DNA from 3 places in the Shewanella sp. VK101 genome. Region 2 is predicted to be linked to each of the others. Evidence: predicted binding sites of a transcription regulator. Region 2 holds the regulator's gene; each other region holds the start of a gene.
What was found. The regulator sigma-54, encoded in region 2, starts transcription at its own class of promoters, with help from an activator protein. The targets are predictions, from matches to a motif close to GTTGGCACGNNNNTNGNNT.
Positions count from the first base shown of each region.

Region 1: a site for sigma-54 is predicted at 2,081-2,099, ahead of glnK (P-II family nitrogen regulator). Genes of this name have one in related genera too.
Region 3: a site for sigma-54 is predicted at 1,427-1,445, ahead of fliE (flagellar hook-basal body complex protein FliE). Genes of this name have one in related genera too.

Region 1 covers NZ_CM151402.1:1,107,426-1,112,457, reverse strand. The annotation lists gene ACSHSR_RS04985 (hypothetical protein) at 1-164, opposite strand, end outside; gene ACSHSR_RS04980 (ammonium transporter) at 434-1,684, opposite strand; gene glnK (P-II family nitrogen regulator) at 1,695-2,033, opposite strand; gene ACSHSR_RS04970 (hydrolase) at 2,335-2,877, shown strand; gene nrfA (ammonia-forming nitrite reductase cytochrome c552 subunit) at 2,971-4,374, opposite strand; gene narQ (nitrate/nitrite two-component system sensor histidine kinase NarQ) at 4,690-5,032, shown strand, end outside.
Region 2 covers NZ_CM151402.1:765,249-770,280, reverse strand. The annotation lists gene lptC (LPS export ABC transporter periplasmic protein LptC) at 1-263, shown strand, start outside; gene lptA (lipopolysaccharide transport periplasmic protein LptA) at 250-783, shown strand; gene lptB (LPS export ABC transporter ATP-binding protein) at 780-1,508, shown strand; gene ACSHSR_RS03475 (RNA polymerase factor sigma-54) at 1,604-3,067, shown strand; gene hpf (ribosome hibernation promoting factor) at 3,099-3,386, shown strand; gene ptsN (PTS IIA-like nitrogen regulatory protein PtsN) at 3,389-3,832, shown strand; gene rapZ (RNase adapter RapZ) at 3,829-4,683, shown strand; gene ACSHSR_RS03455 (HPr family phosphocarrier protein) at 4,670-4,945, shown strand; gene mgtE (magnesium transporter) at 5,029-5,032, shown strand, end outside.
Region 3 covers NZ_CM151402.1:3,250,870-3,255,901, forward strand. The annotation lists gene fliF (flagellar basal-body MS-ring/collar protein FliF) at 1-999, opposite strand, end outside; gene fliE (flagellar hook-basal body complex protein FliE) at 1,041-1,373, opposite strand; gene ACSHSR_RS14455 (sigma-54-dependent transcriptional regulator) at 1,551-2,882, opposite strand; gene ACSHSR_RS14460 (sensor histidine kinase) at 2,879-3,943, opposite strand; gene ACSHSR_RS14465 (sigma-54 dependent transcriptional regulator) at 4,023-5,032, opposite strand, start outside.

The sequences.
Region 1 (5,032 bases), 340 kb from region 2:
TCATGCTGACGCAGTAATTCATCCCTGACGGCAAAGGCATCGAAGGGCTCACTGGCATCACGAACCACCACTTGTCCTGCCTCGGCATTGCCAAGCCACAGCAAGGTACTGAACAAAGTGCAGAGAAAAGTACCGGTCAGCTTCATTACACTGAGAGTCTTCATCGCCATCCCCTTAGGCTCCAGGCTGTTTCTGCTTTCAGTCTGCCCCCAAGAGCGTCTGTCATCAAGCGCCATAGCCCCAAAATGCGCTTTTCCTGGCCGACTCCCGCCAAGCCAGGTAACAACAAGGCCGGTAATCCCAAAGCCAGCTCTAACCAAAAGCCATCTCACAAGAGATGGCTTAAAGATTAAGGAAGCTTGCTTGATCTCTCAAGAACACTCATGGCCTCTCAGTTGGCGTTCTTGGCTTATCAATTGGCGTTCTTGGCTTATCAATTGGCGTTCTTGACAGTCACAAACTCAGGATAGGCATCGATACCGCAATCCGACGCGTCCATACCGTTGTACTCTTCCTCTTCGGTCACCCGGATCCCCATGGTCACTTTCAAGGCGCCCCACACCAGCAATGACGCCAGGAACACCCAGGCAGAGATCACCGCAGCGCCAAACAGTTGCCCTGTCACACTGGCATCGGCATTGGACAGAGGCACCATCATCAAACCGAAGAAGCCGGCGACCCCGTGCACCGAGATAGCCCCGACAGGATCATCTACCTTGATGCGGTCAAAGCCCACGATGGAGAACACCACCAAACCGCCGGCTACCAGGCCTATCACACCCGCCATAGGCAGAGAGGGCGACAATGGATCGGCCGTGATAGCCACCAAACCAGCCAAAGTACCATTGAGTATCATGGTCAAGTCGGCCTTGCCCCACACCATCTTACAGACGATCAGTGCAGATACCGCGCCGAAGGCCGCCGCCGAATTGGTGTTGACGAAGACTTTGGCCACGGCACTGGCATTCTCGGCATCAGAGACCAGTAACTGAGAACCACCGTTGAAACCGAACCAGCCCATCCAGAGGATAAAAGTCCCCAGGGTTGCCAGCGGCAGGTTGGATCCCGGGATAGGGTTAACCTGGCCATTGGCGCCATATTTACCTTTACGGGCCCCCAGCAGCAAGACACCGGCCAAGGCCGCGGCTGCACCGGCCATATGCACTATGCCGCTACCGGCAAAGTCGACAAAGCCGGCTTCGGAAAGGAAACCACCGCCCCAGGTCCAGTAACCTTCCACCGGATAGATGACTGCCGTCATTACCAGGCTGAATGCCAGGAAAGCCCACAGGCGCATGCGCTCGGCCACGGCGCCGGAAACAATCGACATGGCTGTAGCCACAAATACCACCTGGAAGAAGAAATCAGACTCCAGCGCATGGTCGGCGTCGGCAGCTTGAGATCCTATCAAGGTGCTGATGCTCGGCAGCCAGCCGCCCTCGCCATTGTCCACATACATGATGTTGTAACCCACAATCAGGTAGGTGATACAGGCGATTGAATAGAGACAGATGTTTTTGGTGAGTATCTCTGTGGTGTTTTTGGAACGCACCAACCCGGCCTCCAACATGGCGAAACCCGCCGCCATCCACATCACCAGCGCGCCGGAGATCAGAAAGTAAAAGGTGTCCAGCGCAAAACGCAACTCTGTGACCGTAGTACCCAATTTGCTCAGTTCTTCCATCTTCTCCTCCTTACAGCGCTTCTGTGTCTGTTTCGCCCGTACGAATACGGATAACCTGTTCCAGATCTGTCACAAAGATCTTGCCGTCACCTATTTTGCCGGTATGGGCGGCGTTGGTGATGACCTCCAGCAGGTGCTCAAGATTCTCCGCCTTGGTGGCGATCTCGAGCTTAACCTTGGGCAGAAAGTCCACCTGATACTCGGCTCCCCGATAGAGCTCTGTATGCCCCTTTTGTCGGCCAAAACCTTTGACTTCGGTGACCGTCATCCCCTCAATGCCTATGCCCGCAATCGCTTCGCGGACATCATCAAGCTTGAACGGCTTAATGATTGCGCTGACTAATTTCATCCAGACCTCCAGAATCGCCTTGCTGTATTGGTGTTATGCCAAAAGCAATTCAAGCATCAGGCCAAAATGTTAATTTTTTGTTTTATAAAGAGTTAGCTTTTACGGGCCAGGTTGAGAGCTGCAGATATGCACCAATTAAGTGCAAGTAAGGCTTGGGCGCACAAAAAAAGCGCAATCATCTACGACCTAAGGCCTATTGGCTTAAGCCCTGTACTGACGTTAACTGAATGTCCTGTCGTTGACTGAAGTGAAAGAAGGACTCGTTTGCACCTGTCCTAAGACCAACCTGAAGGAGAACAAGATGCTAAAAGCGGAAGAATGTGTGCTGGTCATAGTGGATGTTCAGGGCAAACTGGCGCAGATAATGGACAAGAGTGAACAGTTGCATCAACAACTGGCCATGCTGATAGAAGGCACGGCCTTGTTTGATATCCCAGTGCTCTGGCTGGAACAGTTGCCGCAGAAGCTCGGCCCCACTACAGAGTCGCTGGCCGCCCTGCTATCCAAGACCAATTCGCCGATTGCCAAGCATCACTTCAGTGGCTGGCACTGCCCGGCGTTCCGTGAGGCACTGTTGAGCACGGGCCGCAAACAGGTACTGCTGGCCGGGATAGAGACCCATGTCTGTGTCTATCAAACCTGTGGTGATCTTATTGAGCAGGGTTTCGATGTGCACTTGATAGCCGATGCCGTCAGCTCCCGCAGTGAAAGCAACAAACGCTTGGGAATAGAGATGATGAAGCAGCAGGGAGCCAGGCTCAACAACAGCGAATCTTTACTGTTTGAACTGCAACATCAGGCAGAAGGTGAACGCTTTAAGGCTCTGCTTAAGCTGATCAAATAAGCCTGTAATCACTCACTGGCTACCACTGCTGGCTTGTAAGATAAAAAAATCCCCGCGGTGCGGGGATTTTTCATTTCGTTATGTTAACGACTGTTACTTGTAGGTTGCTTCACGCTTCTTGGCTTCAGCATCCCACTTAGGCAGAACATTTTTCTTGAAGTCTTCCTTGTCGGAAACCATCTTCTTCATGTCCATACCCAGAGCAGCCTGAGCCTTGGCCTTGGTGGAGATATCAGGCAGAGCGACAGGCTCAACGATACCTTTCTTGGCCAGCAGCTGCGCCAGTTTCACCCGGGCATTGGCAGCCTTGTCAACCGCAGTACCCAGTACCCGCAGCGCTTCATCAGGAGCGTGAGCCGCGACACCGTGAGAGGCGATAGCATAATCCCAGCGCCATTGAGCATGACGGATATCAGTCAGGATTGGCTTCATCTCGGCTTCTGTCGCACCGGCTTTCCAGGCGGCAGCAGCTTCGAAGTGTGCCTTGACGATTTGATCTTCAGCCTTCAGCTTCAGCTCTTTAACTTTGGCTTTACGCTCGGCAGTCAGGTTCTCCATAAACTCTTTGCTCTGTGTGTGGCACTGAGCACAGGTTTCTTCGAAGCGGTCGAAAGGATTACCCACTTTGTGATCGGTGAACTTACGACCCTTGTCGTTGGTTACTTTCGGCATGTGACAGTCAACACAGGTCACGTTGTTCTTACCGTGAACCCCCAGCTGCCAGGTTTCATAACCTGGGTGCTGTGCCTTCAGCATAGGAGTCTTGGACAGAGCGTGAGTCCAGTCGGCAAACTCGATGGCATCGTAGTAAGCTTCCATGGACTCCACTGTAGTGCCTTGATCCCATGGGAACTTAACAAAGCCCTTACGGCCTTCCACTTTCTCAAAGTAGTATTCTACGTGACACTGGCCACAAACCATGGATTGCTTGTCTTTGCGGGAAGCCTTATCAAATGGCGTACCCAGGGTCTCCATGGCGCGCTCGGCAAAAGGACGGCCCAAACGCAGCTTGGGCGAACCTTTCTCGTGACAATCGCCACAACCTATGGCGTTAACCACTTCAGGGCCACCTTTGGCCCACTTGCCGGTGAAGTAACCATCTTCACCCTGCTCTTCAATCAGGCGAGGTACATCCGGGCTCTTACAGCTCCAGCAAGCCATTGGCATTGGACCATCTTCGGCACTCTTTGGCGCACCGGTACGCAGGGTGTTGCGCACATCGGTCACGGCATAAATGTGGCCACGAGGAGCATTGTAGTCCTTGGCGAAACCATAACCGGCCCACAGGATCACCAGGTTGGGATCTTCTGCCAATACGTCAACAATTTCAGAACTCTTTGCAGTGTCATGCCAACTGGCATATTGATTTTTGAACTTGTCTTTGTAGACTTCGTTGCGAGGCTCGGTCTTGTCACTCGCAAACGCACCGGCAGCCATTACGCTTGCCGCGACCAATGCACTGAGTGCAAAGGATTTTTGGCTTAATTTTTTCACCATCTCATCTCTGTGTTACTTTATCGTTATTTGCAATAACCACGACATCTCCAAAGTCAAAAGTAGCCGCTTGAATACGCCAAAAATATACCTCTTAGGGGGTATCCGGAGCGAAGTTTGCGCCAGATCAAAATGTGAAGGCGATGTTGTTCACATTTTTGTACTCTTGTTAATGTATTCAAGCGCTGGCTAATGTAGAACTCTGAGACCCAAGTCCTTTTTTATTCTCGACAATCTTATCGGCGCGTTTTCTTTCCGATAATCGAGAGTAATGCTGCAGGGACTGAGGAAATCTTAGCAAAAGTGAGTGAATATTTCATGAAACGAGGCAGTTTGACCTCTACCATTTTAGGCTTAATGCTGACCCTTATCCTGCTCTCAAGCGGTCTGGCCACTTTTGCCATTATCAATCTGTCTTACAGCCTGGGAGATGCCAGGGCGATCAACGCTTCCGGCTCCCTGCGAATGCAGAGCTACCGGCTGATGTTTTATGCCAACTCCGGCAGTGAAGAAGCGCTGCAAAAAATTCGCGAATTTGAAAACACCCTCTACTCAGATGCCTTGGTACGCTCTATGGACTGGTCATCGCCGGCCAGGCTCGGGCAGCAATACCAACTGGTGATCAGCAAGTGGAAGGTCATGAAGTACTACATAGAGCAGG
Region 2 (5,032 bases):
AAGGCAGGCTCAATCGCAAGAGTAACCGAGTAGTACTTGAAAATAATGTTATCATCGACGCCATTAGCCCCAATGAACCGATCCAGAGCCTGAAAACCAGTTATGTGGAGCTGGATCTGGACACCATGATCATGACCTCAGATCGCGAGATCCTGATCGAAGGCAAAGACTTTAATATCAAGGGATCCGGCCTGTACGCCGATCTCAATGCTCAGCAAGTGAAGCTGACCAGTCAGGTGAAAGGAACCTATGAAACCAAGTAAGCTTTTTATCGGTGCCCTCTTGTGCATCACAAGCCTGTCGGCGTTGGCCATTGAAGAAGATCTGTTGCAAAAAGTACAGATCAGCGCCGCTAATCAGTTTGCCGATATCAAAAACAAGCGTGTGGTATACGGCGGGCCTGTCACAGTCACCCAGGGCAGTTTGAAACTGCTGGCCGATGAACTCACGGCTTACACAGAAGACAAGAGTGGCGAGCGGATCCTGGTGGCCAAGGGCTCACCCGCTACCTATACCCAGAAACTGGAAGACGGCCGTCTGGCCAGTGCCAAGGCCAAAGAGATCCACTACAACATAGACAGTCGTATCATGACCCTGCTGGGCCAGGCCAAAGTAGAACAGGACGGCAGTGAAGTGACCGCCGAGAAGATAGTATACGACATCAACAAGCAGCAGTTGGAAGCGGAAAGCAGCGGCAAAGGCCAAGACAGGGTAACCACTGTTATCCAGCCAGAAAACTATCAGGATCTCAACAAGAAAGAACAGCAGCAGGAGCCGCAATGACCAGCACCCTGACGGCACAGAATCTGGCAAAGAGTTACAAGAAACGCAACGTCGTCAAAGACGTCAGCCTGTCGGTCAATACCGGCCAAATCGTGGGGCTGCTGGGCCCCAACGGGGCTGGCAAGACCACCACCTTCTATATGGTGGTTGGGCTGGTACAGAGTGACAAGGGCCGTATCTTCATTGACGACGACGAGCTGACCCTGGATCCCATGCACCTGCGAGCCCGTAAAGGCATAGGCTACCTGCCACAGGAAGCCAGTATTTTCCGCAAGCTGTCGGTGCATGACAACATCATGGCCGTGCTGCAAACCCGCAAAGAACTCAACAGCGACGAGCGCGAGGAACAGCTCGAACAACTGCTGGAAGAATTCCATATTACCCACATACGTGACAGCCTGGGAATGTCCCTCTCCGGCGGTGAACGCCGCCGAGTGGAAATCGCCCGGGCATTGGCCGCCAATCCACAGTTCATTCTGCTGGATGAGCCATTCGCCGGTGTGGATCCCATCTCAGTTATCGATATCAAGAAAATCATCGAACAGCTTAAGTCCCGCGGTTTGGGAGTGCTGATCACAGACCACAATGTTCGCGAAACACTCGACGTTTGTGAGCGAGCCTACATAGTCAGCCATGGGCAGTTGATCGCCGAGGGCACACCCGCTGAAATCTTGGACAACCAGCAAGTGCGCGCTGTGTACTTAGGCGAACAATTCAGGCTATAGTTAGGATCATGTCATCCGGTGGCAATTCCGGGTATTATAGTTTGTTATTATTGAATTTTTTCCTTGAAAAATAACGAGTAGGGATTAGCGGTATAATGAAAGCGTCACTCCAGCTCAAACTGGGTCAACAGTTGACCATGACACCTCAGTTGCAACAGGCTATTCGCCTGCTGCAACTGTCGTCCCTTGAGCTGCAGCAAGAAATCCAGGAAGCCTTGGAAGCCAACCCTCTGTTGGAAATGGCCGAGGACAACCAGGATGACGCTATCGACGACAACCACAAGGAAAACGACGCCGGCGAGTTGAGCGCCAAGCAGGAAGATGGTTCCACGGTAGAAACCTCAGAGGCATTGAACAATGAGTCTATGCCGGATGAATTACCTATGGATACCACCTGGGACGAAGTCTTTACCGCCGCCAGTGCCTCCGGGCCGGCCATGGGCCGTGAAGATGATATGCCCTTCCAGGGGGAAACCAGCGAAGGGCTCTATGAACATCTGGAATGGCAGAAGAACCTGACCCCGTTTTCCGATACCGACGACGCCATTGCCACCGCCATTATTGATGCCATCGACGAGCAGGGCTATCTGACCCAGAGCACAGAGGAGATCCTCGAAGCCATGGGCAACCCTGAGATTGAGCTCGATGAAGTCGAGGCAGTACTCAAGCGGATCCAGCACTTCGATCCTGTCGGCATCGCCTCCAGAGATCTGCGCGAATGCCTGCTGATCCAGTTGCAACAGTTCAACGCAGACACCCCGCATCTGGCCGACGCCCGCTTGTTGATTGACGAACATCTGGATCTCATTGCCGCCCGCGACTTCCGCACCCTGATGCGCAAGACCAAGCTCAAGGAAGATCAGCTGCGTGACGCCATCAACCTTATCCAGAGTCTCAATCCCCGCCCCGGCTTGCTGGTGCAGCCGATGGACGAGGAATATGTGATCCCTGATGTCAGTGTCTGGAAGAAAAACGGCCGCTGGGTAGTAGAACTCAACCCGGACTGTATGCCCAAACTCGGGATCAATCAGCAGTATGCTGCTATGGCTCGTAGCGCCCGCAGTCAATCAGACAGCCAGTTTATTCGAGGTCATCTTCAGGAAGCCAAATGGTTTATCAAGAGCCTGGAGAGCCGCAACGACACCCTGCTCAAGGTGGCCAACTGTATAGTGCAGTTCCAGCAGGGATTTTTTGAATATGGTGAAGAGGCCATGAAACCCATGGTGCTCAACGATATTGCCGAAGCGGTCGAGATGCATGAATCGACCATATCCAGGGTCACCACTCAAAAGTATATGCATACACCCAGGGGAATATTTGAATTGAAGTACTTCTTCTCCAGCCATGTCGGCACCGAAGATGGCGGAGAATGCTCTTCCACGGCGATCAGGGCTTTTATCAAGAAGCTCGTGGCAGCGGAAAACCAGAAGAAGCCTTTGAGCGACAGCAAGATGGCGCAACTTCTGGCAGAACAGGGAATCAACGTTGCAAGACGCACCATAGCCAAGTATCGCGAGGCTATGATGATACCACCGTCGAACCAGCGTAAGAGTTTATAAATCCACAGTTGGAAATTGGAGGAATCTTTCTATGCAAATCAACCTGACAGGACATCATATCGAGATCACCGACTCACTGCGTGACTACGTGGAAAGTAAGTTTTCTAAACTTGAACGCCATTTCGAACAGATCAATAATGTGCACGTTGTGCTCAATGTACAAAAACTGCAACAGATAGCCGAAGCCAAGATCCACCTCACAGGCGGCGAAGTCTATGCAACTTCTGAACATGCCGACATGTATGCCGCCATCGACGTTCTGATTGATAAATTGGATCGTCAGGTCATTAAACACAAAGAAAAGCTGACAAAACACTAACGATGGAACTGAGTACCATCCTGCGGCCGGAGTGCACTACCTGTGCCACTCCGGGCAGTAAGAAAAAGGTACTGGAGCTGATTAGCGATCTCGCTAGCGCCCAGTACCCCACCCTTTCCTCTCAAGCGATTTTTGAAAGCCTTTTGGCCCGCGAAAAGATGGGGAGCACAGGTATAGGTAATGGTATTGCGATTCCGCATGGCAGACTACCGGACATTACAGAGCCGATTGCCGTGTTGGTCAAATGCGAAGAGCCTATCGCCTTCGATGCCATAGACAACCAGCCGGTGGACATACTGTTCGCCCTCCTGGTGCCCGCAGATCAATGTCAGCAACACCTGAGTACCCTATCCGCCATGGCTGAAAAGCTCAGCGATAAGGCGATACTCAAGCAGTTGCGAAAATCCAGCGACGAAACAGAACTCTATCAGGTGATCACAGGATGAAACTCGCCATAGTCTCAGGCCGCTCCGGTTCCGGAAAATCCGTTGCCCTCAGGGTACTCGAAGACCTGGGTTACTACTGTGTGGATAATCTCCCCCTGCCCATGATTGGCAGCCTGTTGGAAAACCTCCGTGGCAGCAATGATCTGGTCGCCATCAGCATAGATGTGCGCAATATGCCGGATCAGGAAAAGGTGCTGGAACAACAGTTGGCGGCCTTGCCGGAAAACACCCAACTGACCAGTTTCTTTCTCAACGCCTCGGATAAGGTGCTGCTGAAGCGCTACAGCGAAACCCGCAGACTGCACCCCCTGTCCAAGAGCAAAGTCTCACTACAGGACGCCATCAAGCTCGAAGGCAAGCTGCTGGAACCCATGTCGAAACTGGTGGATCACTACATAGACACCTCGGCGCTGAACATCTATGAACTCAGTGACACAGTGCGGGAAATTCTGCTTGGCAGTGTCGATAAAGAACTGGTGATCAACTTCGAGTCGTTCGGCTTTAAGCATGGTATGCCCCAGGAAGCCGACTTCATGTTTGATGTGCGCTTTCTGCCCAACCCCCACTGGGAGCCGGCGCTCAGGCCACTGACCGGGCTGGATGAACCTGTGCAGGAGTTTCTCAGCCGCCAGCCACTGGTGAACAAGTTTATCTGGCAGATAGAAAATCTGTTGGAAACCTGGCTGCCGCACCTGGAACGCAACAACCGCAGTTACCTCACCATAGCCATAGGCTGCACCGGCGGCCAGCATAGATCTGTCTATGTCGCTGAGCAGCTCGCCAAGCGTTTTGGCAACAGCAAACACAAGGTACAGGCCCGTCACCGGGAGCTGAATAATGGCAAAGGTTGAGCGGGAAGTCACCATAGTCAATAAGCTGGGCCTGCATGCCCGCGCCGCCACTAAGCTGGCGGTGCTGGCCAGCGAGTTCGAAGCCGATATCACCCTGATCCAAGGCGAGAAAAAAGCCTCGGCCGCCAGTGTGCTTGGGCTCTTGATGCTGGAAACCGGTCAAGGCAAGAGTATTCGCCTCATCGCCGAAGGCCCGGATGCCGAACCCGCGATGGACGCTATCTGCGCCCTGATCAACGCCCGTTTCGACGAAGCCAGCTAAAGCCTTAGCGCTGCACTCTTTGTTTCTATAACACCCCTGTCTTGAGGTAACATATCCTCGCTTTGCATCACAGGGGGAACTGCATGC
Region 3 (5,032 bases), 2.5 Mb from region 2:
ATTGGACTCCATCGGCGGCTGATTGGAAAGGGCTCCGGGGATGCCGCCACTGCTGCCACCAACGCTGTTGTTTTCCACTGTCATTTCACTGCGAAGTGATGGCAGATCCGGGTTGAAACGCTTGGCAGTTTGCTCGACCGCGGTGAAGTCCATGCTGACATCCACCTGGGAAGTGAAGTTTTCCGGACCGAGGATCGGCATCAGAATCGAGTCAATCTTGGTGCGGTATTCGTTTTCTTTTTGCTGTACCAGCTCAAGCTCGCGTCTGGCACGGGCTGACACCCCATCCTGACTGCCTGAGTTCAGCAAGCGGCCGTTGGAGTCTGTCACTGTAACCCGGCTGGGTTCCATGCCATGAACCGCTGAGGCAACGATATCGACTATCGCATCAACCTCTTCCTGTCCCAAACCGCCCCTACGGGTATTGACCACTACTGTGGCACTGGGTTTGGCGCGATTGCGGGCGAACACATTTTCCTTCGGCAGCGCCAGGATCACCTTGGCACGGCTGACACTATTGAGCTCTTCAATCGCCCGCGCCAGGTTCATCTCCTGACTCTGCTTCAGCCTGGCCTGTTCCATCCGCTGACTGACACCAAAGCCGGAATCCTGGCTCAGATAATCCTTGGCCTCGGCACTGGAATCTATGCCGGCGCGGCTCAGCATCATCTTCACGTCCTGATACTTGTCTTCAGGCACAGTGATCACATCGACTTCAATCTTGTACGGTACCCGGTTCTTATCCAGCACATCGAGTACCTGCACCATCTCCTGGGTATCCATCTTGCCCAGTGGCCGATATTCTGGCTCCTGGGCCCAGATCATCACAAATACCGCCAGAGCCAGACAGATAGCCAATGCCAGGATCATGGTGATCTGCCGCAGCATATCCACTCCACCGAGGGAGCCCAATACACCCGACTTGTTTTCCTGTTGGACCCCTTCCAGCGTTGTTCCACCGGCGGAAACATTGGATCCTGCTACTAATTCTGTGCTCACGGTGCGTTCCTGTTATCCGGGATCTGTGATGCAAGCAGGCCTTAAACAGGCATGCTCATAATCTCTTTGTAGGCTTCGACCAGCTTGTTGCGCACCTGCACTGTGGCCTCGAATGCGACGCTGGCTTTCTCGCGGGCAATGACAGTGTCAGACAGAGACACTGTGGTGTCGCCCATCTCCAGCCGGGTGGCCAGATTGGATGATGTGCTTTGCAACTCACTGACATTGCCTACGGCCTGGGCCAGTAATTGGCCGAAATCAGTTCCTGTGGTATTACCCACCTGGCGTACAGGCGAAGACTGAAATCCCGTTGGGGCAATTTCACCTTTAAGTGATTGCATTTCTTGCAATAAAGAATTGGCACCTATTTGCATCTTCTCACTCCTGTCGTCAGCGAATTGACGAAAAATCTGGGTTACCAGACTCTATGCAATTAGTTTGCCAAAAATGGAATAGTCAAAGTTAAGCTAGGTAAACGCCCTGAATTCACCCAGGGCCTGAGGAAAAACACTGGAATTGGAAAGCGGCCTAACGGCCGCTTTGGAGATGACTCAGGCGGGCACCTCTATGCCCATCTCGCGCATGCGCGCCATCTTGTATCTGAGAGTGCGGGCACTGATCCCCAATTTCTCGGCCACCAGCTTGCGACTGCCCTGACACTGGGCCAGAGTCTCGAGAATAATCACATGCTCCTGAGCCTTGAGCTCATCACCAAGCGCCTCCGGTGTTTCCGGGGCTGTGGTATCTCCCAAAGCAACATCCTGCAAATCGATAATAATATCGCCCGCTTCTATCTGCCCTTGACTCAAGATCAACGCCCGCTGGATCACGTTATCCAGCTCACGGACATTCCCCGGCCAGCGGTGGGCCAACAAACGCCGCACTGCAGCATCACTGAGAGCTGGCACCGGGTTAATCGCCGCGTTTTCAGCGTGACGCGCCAACAGATGTTTGGCCAACGGGATGATATCCGCCGGTCTTTGGTTCAGTGCCGGCCAGGCAAGCGGAAACACATTGATCCTGTAATAAAGGTCTTCGCGAAACTCGCCCTTGGCCACCATCTCTTTCAGCTCCCGGTTGGAGGTTGCCAGCACCCGGACATCGAGCTTGATGGTCTTGCGCCCACCCAAACGTTCAACCTCACGCTCCTGCAGCACCCGCAGCAGCTTGGCCTGCAATGCCAGCTCCATCTCGGAAATTTCATCGAGCAACAGAGTGCCGCCATGAGCCTGTTCAAACTTACCGGGACAAGCCTGATAAGCCCCGGTAAAGGCGCCTTTCTCGTAACCAAACAAGGTGGCTTCCAGCATATTTTCCGGGATGGCGGCGCAGTTAATCGCCACAAAAGGCCCGTCAGGCCTTTGGCTGTGCTGATGAATGTAGCGAGCCAGCACTTCTTTACCCGAACCGCTGGGGCCACTTATCATCACAGAGGCTTCTGAGGCGGCCACCCGCTGCGCCAGTGCCAGCAAGGCCAGGCTCTTTTCATCGGCCACCACTGGGCCGCCGCTAACCACCTTGGGACGTAAATAGCGACTCACCTGATTGAGCAATACCTGAGGGGCAAACGGCTTGGCGAGATAATCCACGGCCCCCAGCTTGATTGCGCTGACGGCATTGTCGATGGTGGCATAGGCTGTCATCAACAGGATCGGCAGCTGCGGATGTTGCTGACGCAGATAATCCAGCAGCCCCATACCGCCGATACCTTCCATCTGCACATCGCTTATCACCATATCAAAACGATTACCTTTCAAAGCGGTTATCGCTTCTTCGGCGCTGGCGACATCGACACACTCATAACTGGCGAGCAGCAAGGTATCGAGCAGTGCTTCCCGAAGCGCGGCATCGTCTTCCACCAACAAAATTTTTGCTTCGCTCATGCCACGCCTCCTTGAGAGTCTGTCGTTAACGGGAATGTCAGCGTGACGGTACAACCTGCACCCAGCTTACAGCTGAGGTCCAATTTGCCGCCGTGGCTGCGCACCACTGACTGCACCACAGCCAGCCCAAGCCCTGTGCCCTGACGCTTGGTGGTGAAAAAAGGCTCCAGCACCTGCTTTTGCATCTTGCTGTCCAGGCCCTTGCCGTTATCTATCACATCGAGGCGCAGAGCCTGATCGCAGCTCAGGCGCAAAATGACTCTTGTGGCGCCGGCTTCCAGGCTATTGATCACCAGATTATTGATGGCAGAACTCAAGCCATGAAGATTGACCTGCATCTCGCTATCGCCTTCAATTTGCAGGCTCAATTCAACATTTTGCCTGGCAGCGATGGGCTCACAGTTGGCCATGACTTTTTCCAGCACCGTCGAGAACGGCACTCTATCGCAGGCTTCCTCTTGCTTACCTTTGGCAATCAACAACATATCATTGACCTGCTGCTCCAGCTCGGAAAGCCGGTCGAGTAATTTGCCCTGAAAACGCTCTCTGGAGCCGGCATCCAGCCTTGGACTGCCCAAGTTGGCGGCATAGAGTAAAGCGGCAGACAGAGGAGTGCGTATTTGATGCGCCAGAGTGGCGACCATTTTCCCGAGCGCAGACAAGCGTTCAAGGTGGGAAAGGTTTTGCTGCAACAGTCGGGTTTCGGTGAGATCGGTCAGCATAATCAGCTGCCCCTGCTCCGGGGTCAGAGGCGTAATCGCCAGCTTCACCCGGCGGCCATTACGCAGGGAGACTTCATGACCATCGTCTTTTTGCGGCGCAAAGGCGCGATTGATGATAGTCAGCCAGCGCTGGCCAACCAGAGGAACACCCAACAAAGATTCGGCAACCGGGTTGGCTTCACTGACCAAGCCGTCACCATTGAGGATAACGACGCCCGAAGGCATGGCCTGCAGAATATGCTCCATACGATTGGACATATTGGCGGCTTCCCTTACCGGGATCCATTCGCGGCCATGATGAGAGATGGTTTCGAGCTGAGCCAGTGGGCTTGCAGACATATTAACCCCGTCAAAAATACGATGCTGACAGGGTTAATGCAGAGTTTATGCCAATTTAAAAATCTAAATTATCAGTAGCTTAGTCTTTACTCATGCCGTATTTGCGCATTTTCTCCACCAAGGTGGTGCGGCGAATACCCAGCATTTCAGCGGCGCGGGCAACGACGTTGTCCTGCTGATCCAGCGCCTGACGTATCATATCGATTTCCAATTCGGCCAAGAGATCCTTGAGATTGACCCCTTCCGGAGGCAGCTCACTGGGGAAACGTGTCTCTGGCAAATCGACCGGCTCTTCGTCATTGAAGATGGATGCCAAGGCATCACGTTCCAGTTGCTCTTCACTGACCTCGACCGAATACTCGGGCACATCGATATGGCGATACTTGACCGGCAGGTCGTTAACATCGACCAGGCCGCCCGGATAGAGGATAGTCAACCTTTCTACCAGATTGGACAGCTCGCGGACATTGCCCAACCAGGCGTGTTCCTTGAGAGAGTCGATGGCGCGTTGGGTAAAGCGCACCCGTCCCTTGCCTTCGTTGAATACCCGACTGACCAACTCCTGCAGCAGCAGCGGAATATCATCCCGACGCTCACACAGAGGTGGCATTTCGATGGGGAACACATTGAGGCGATAGAAGAGATCTTCGCGGAATTCACCGCCTTCAATCATGGTTTCCAGATCTCTGTGGGTCGCAGCTACCACTCGCACATCGGCGGTAATCGCCTTATTGCCACCCACACGTTCAAATACTCTTTCCTGCAACACCCGCAGCAGCTTGACCTGCATCTGCAGCGGCATATCACCTATCTCATCGAGGAACAGGGTGCCGCCTTCGGCCAGCTCAAAACGTCCCTTACGGGCACTGATAGCACCGGTAAAGGAGCCTTTCTCATGGCCAAACAGTTCACTTTCCAACAGCTCTGGTGGAATGGCACCGCAGTTGACCGGAATAAAAGGGCCATCGCGACGCTCTGAAAGATAATGAATATTACGGGCGACCACTTCCTTGCCGGTACCAGAGGGTCCGAGCACCAGCACAGTGGCATCAGATCCCGAAACCTGGTTAATCAGATGGCGCACATTGG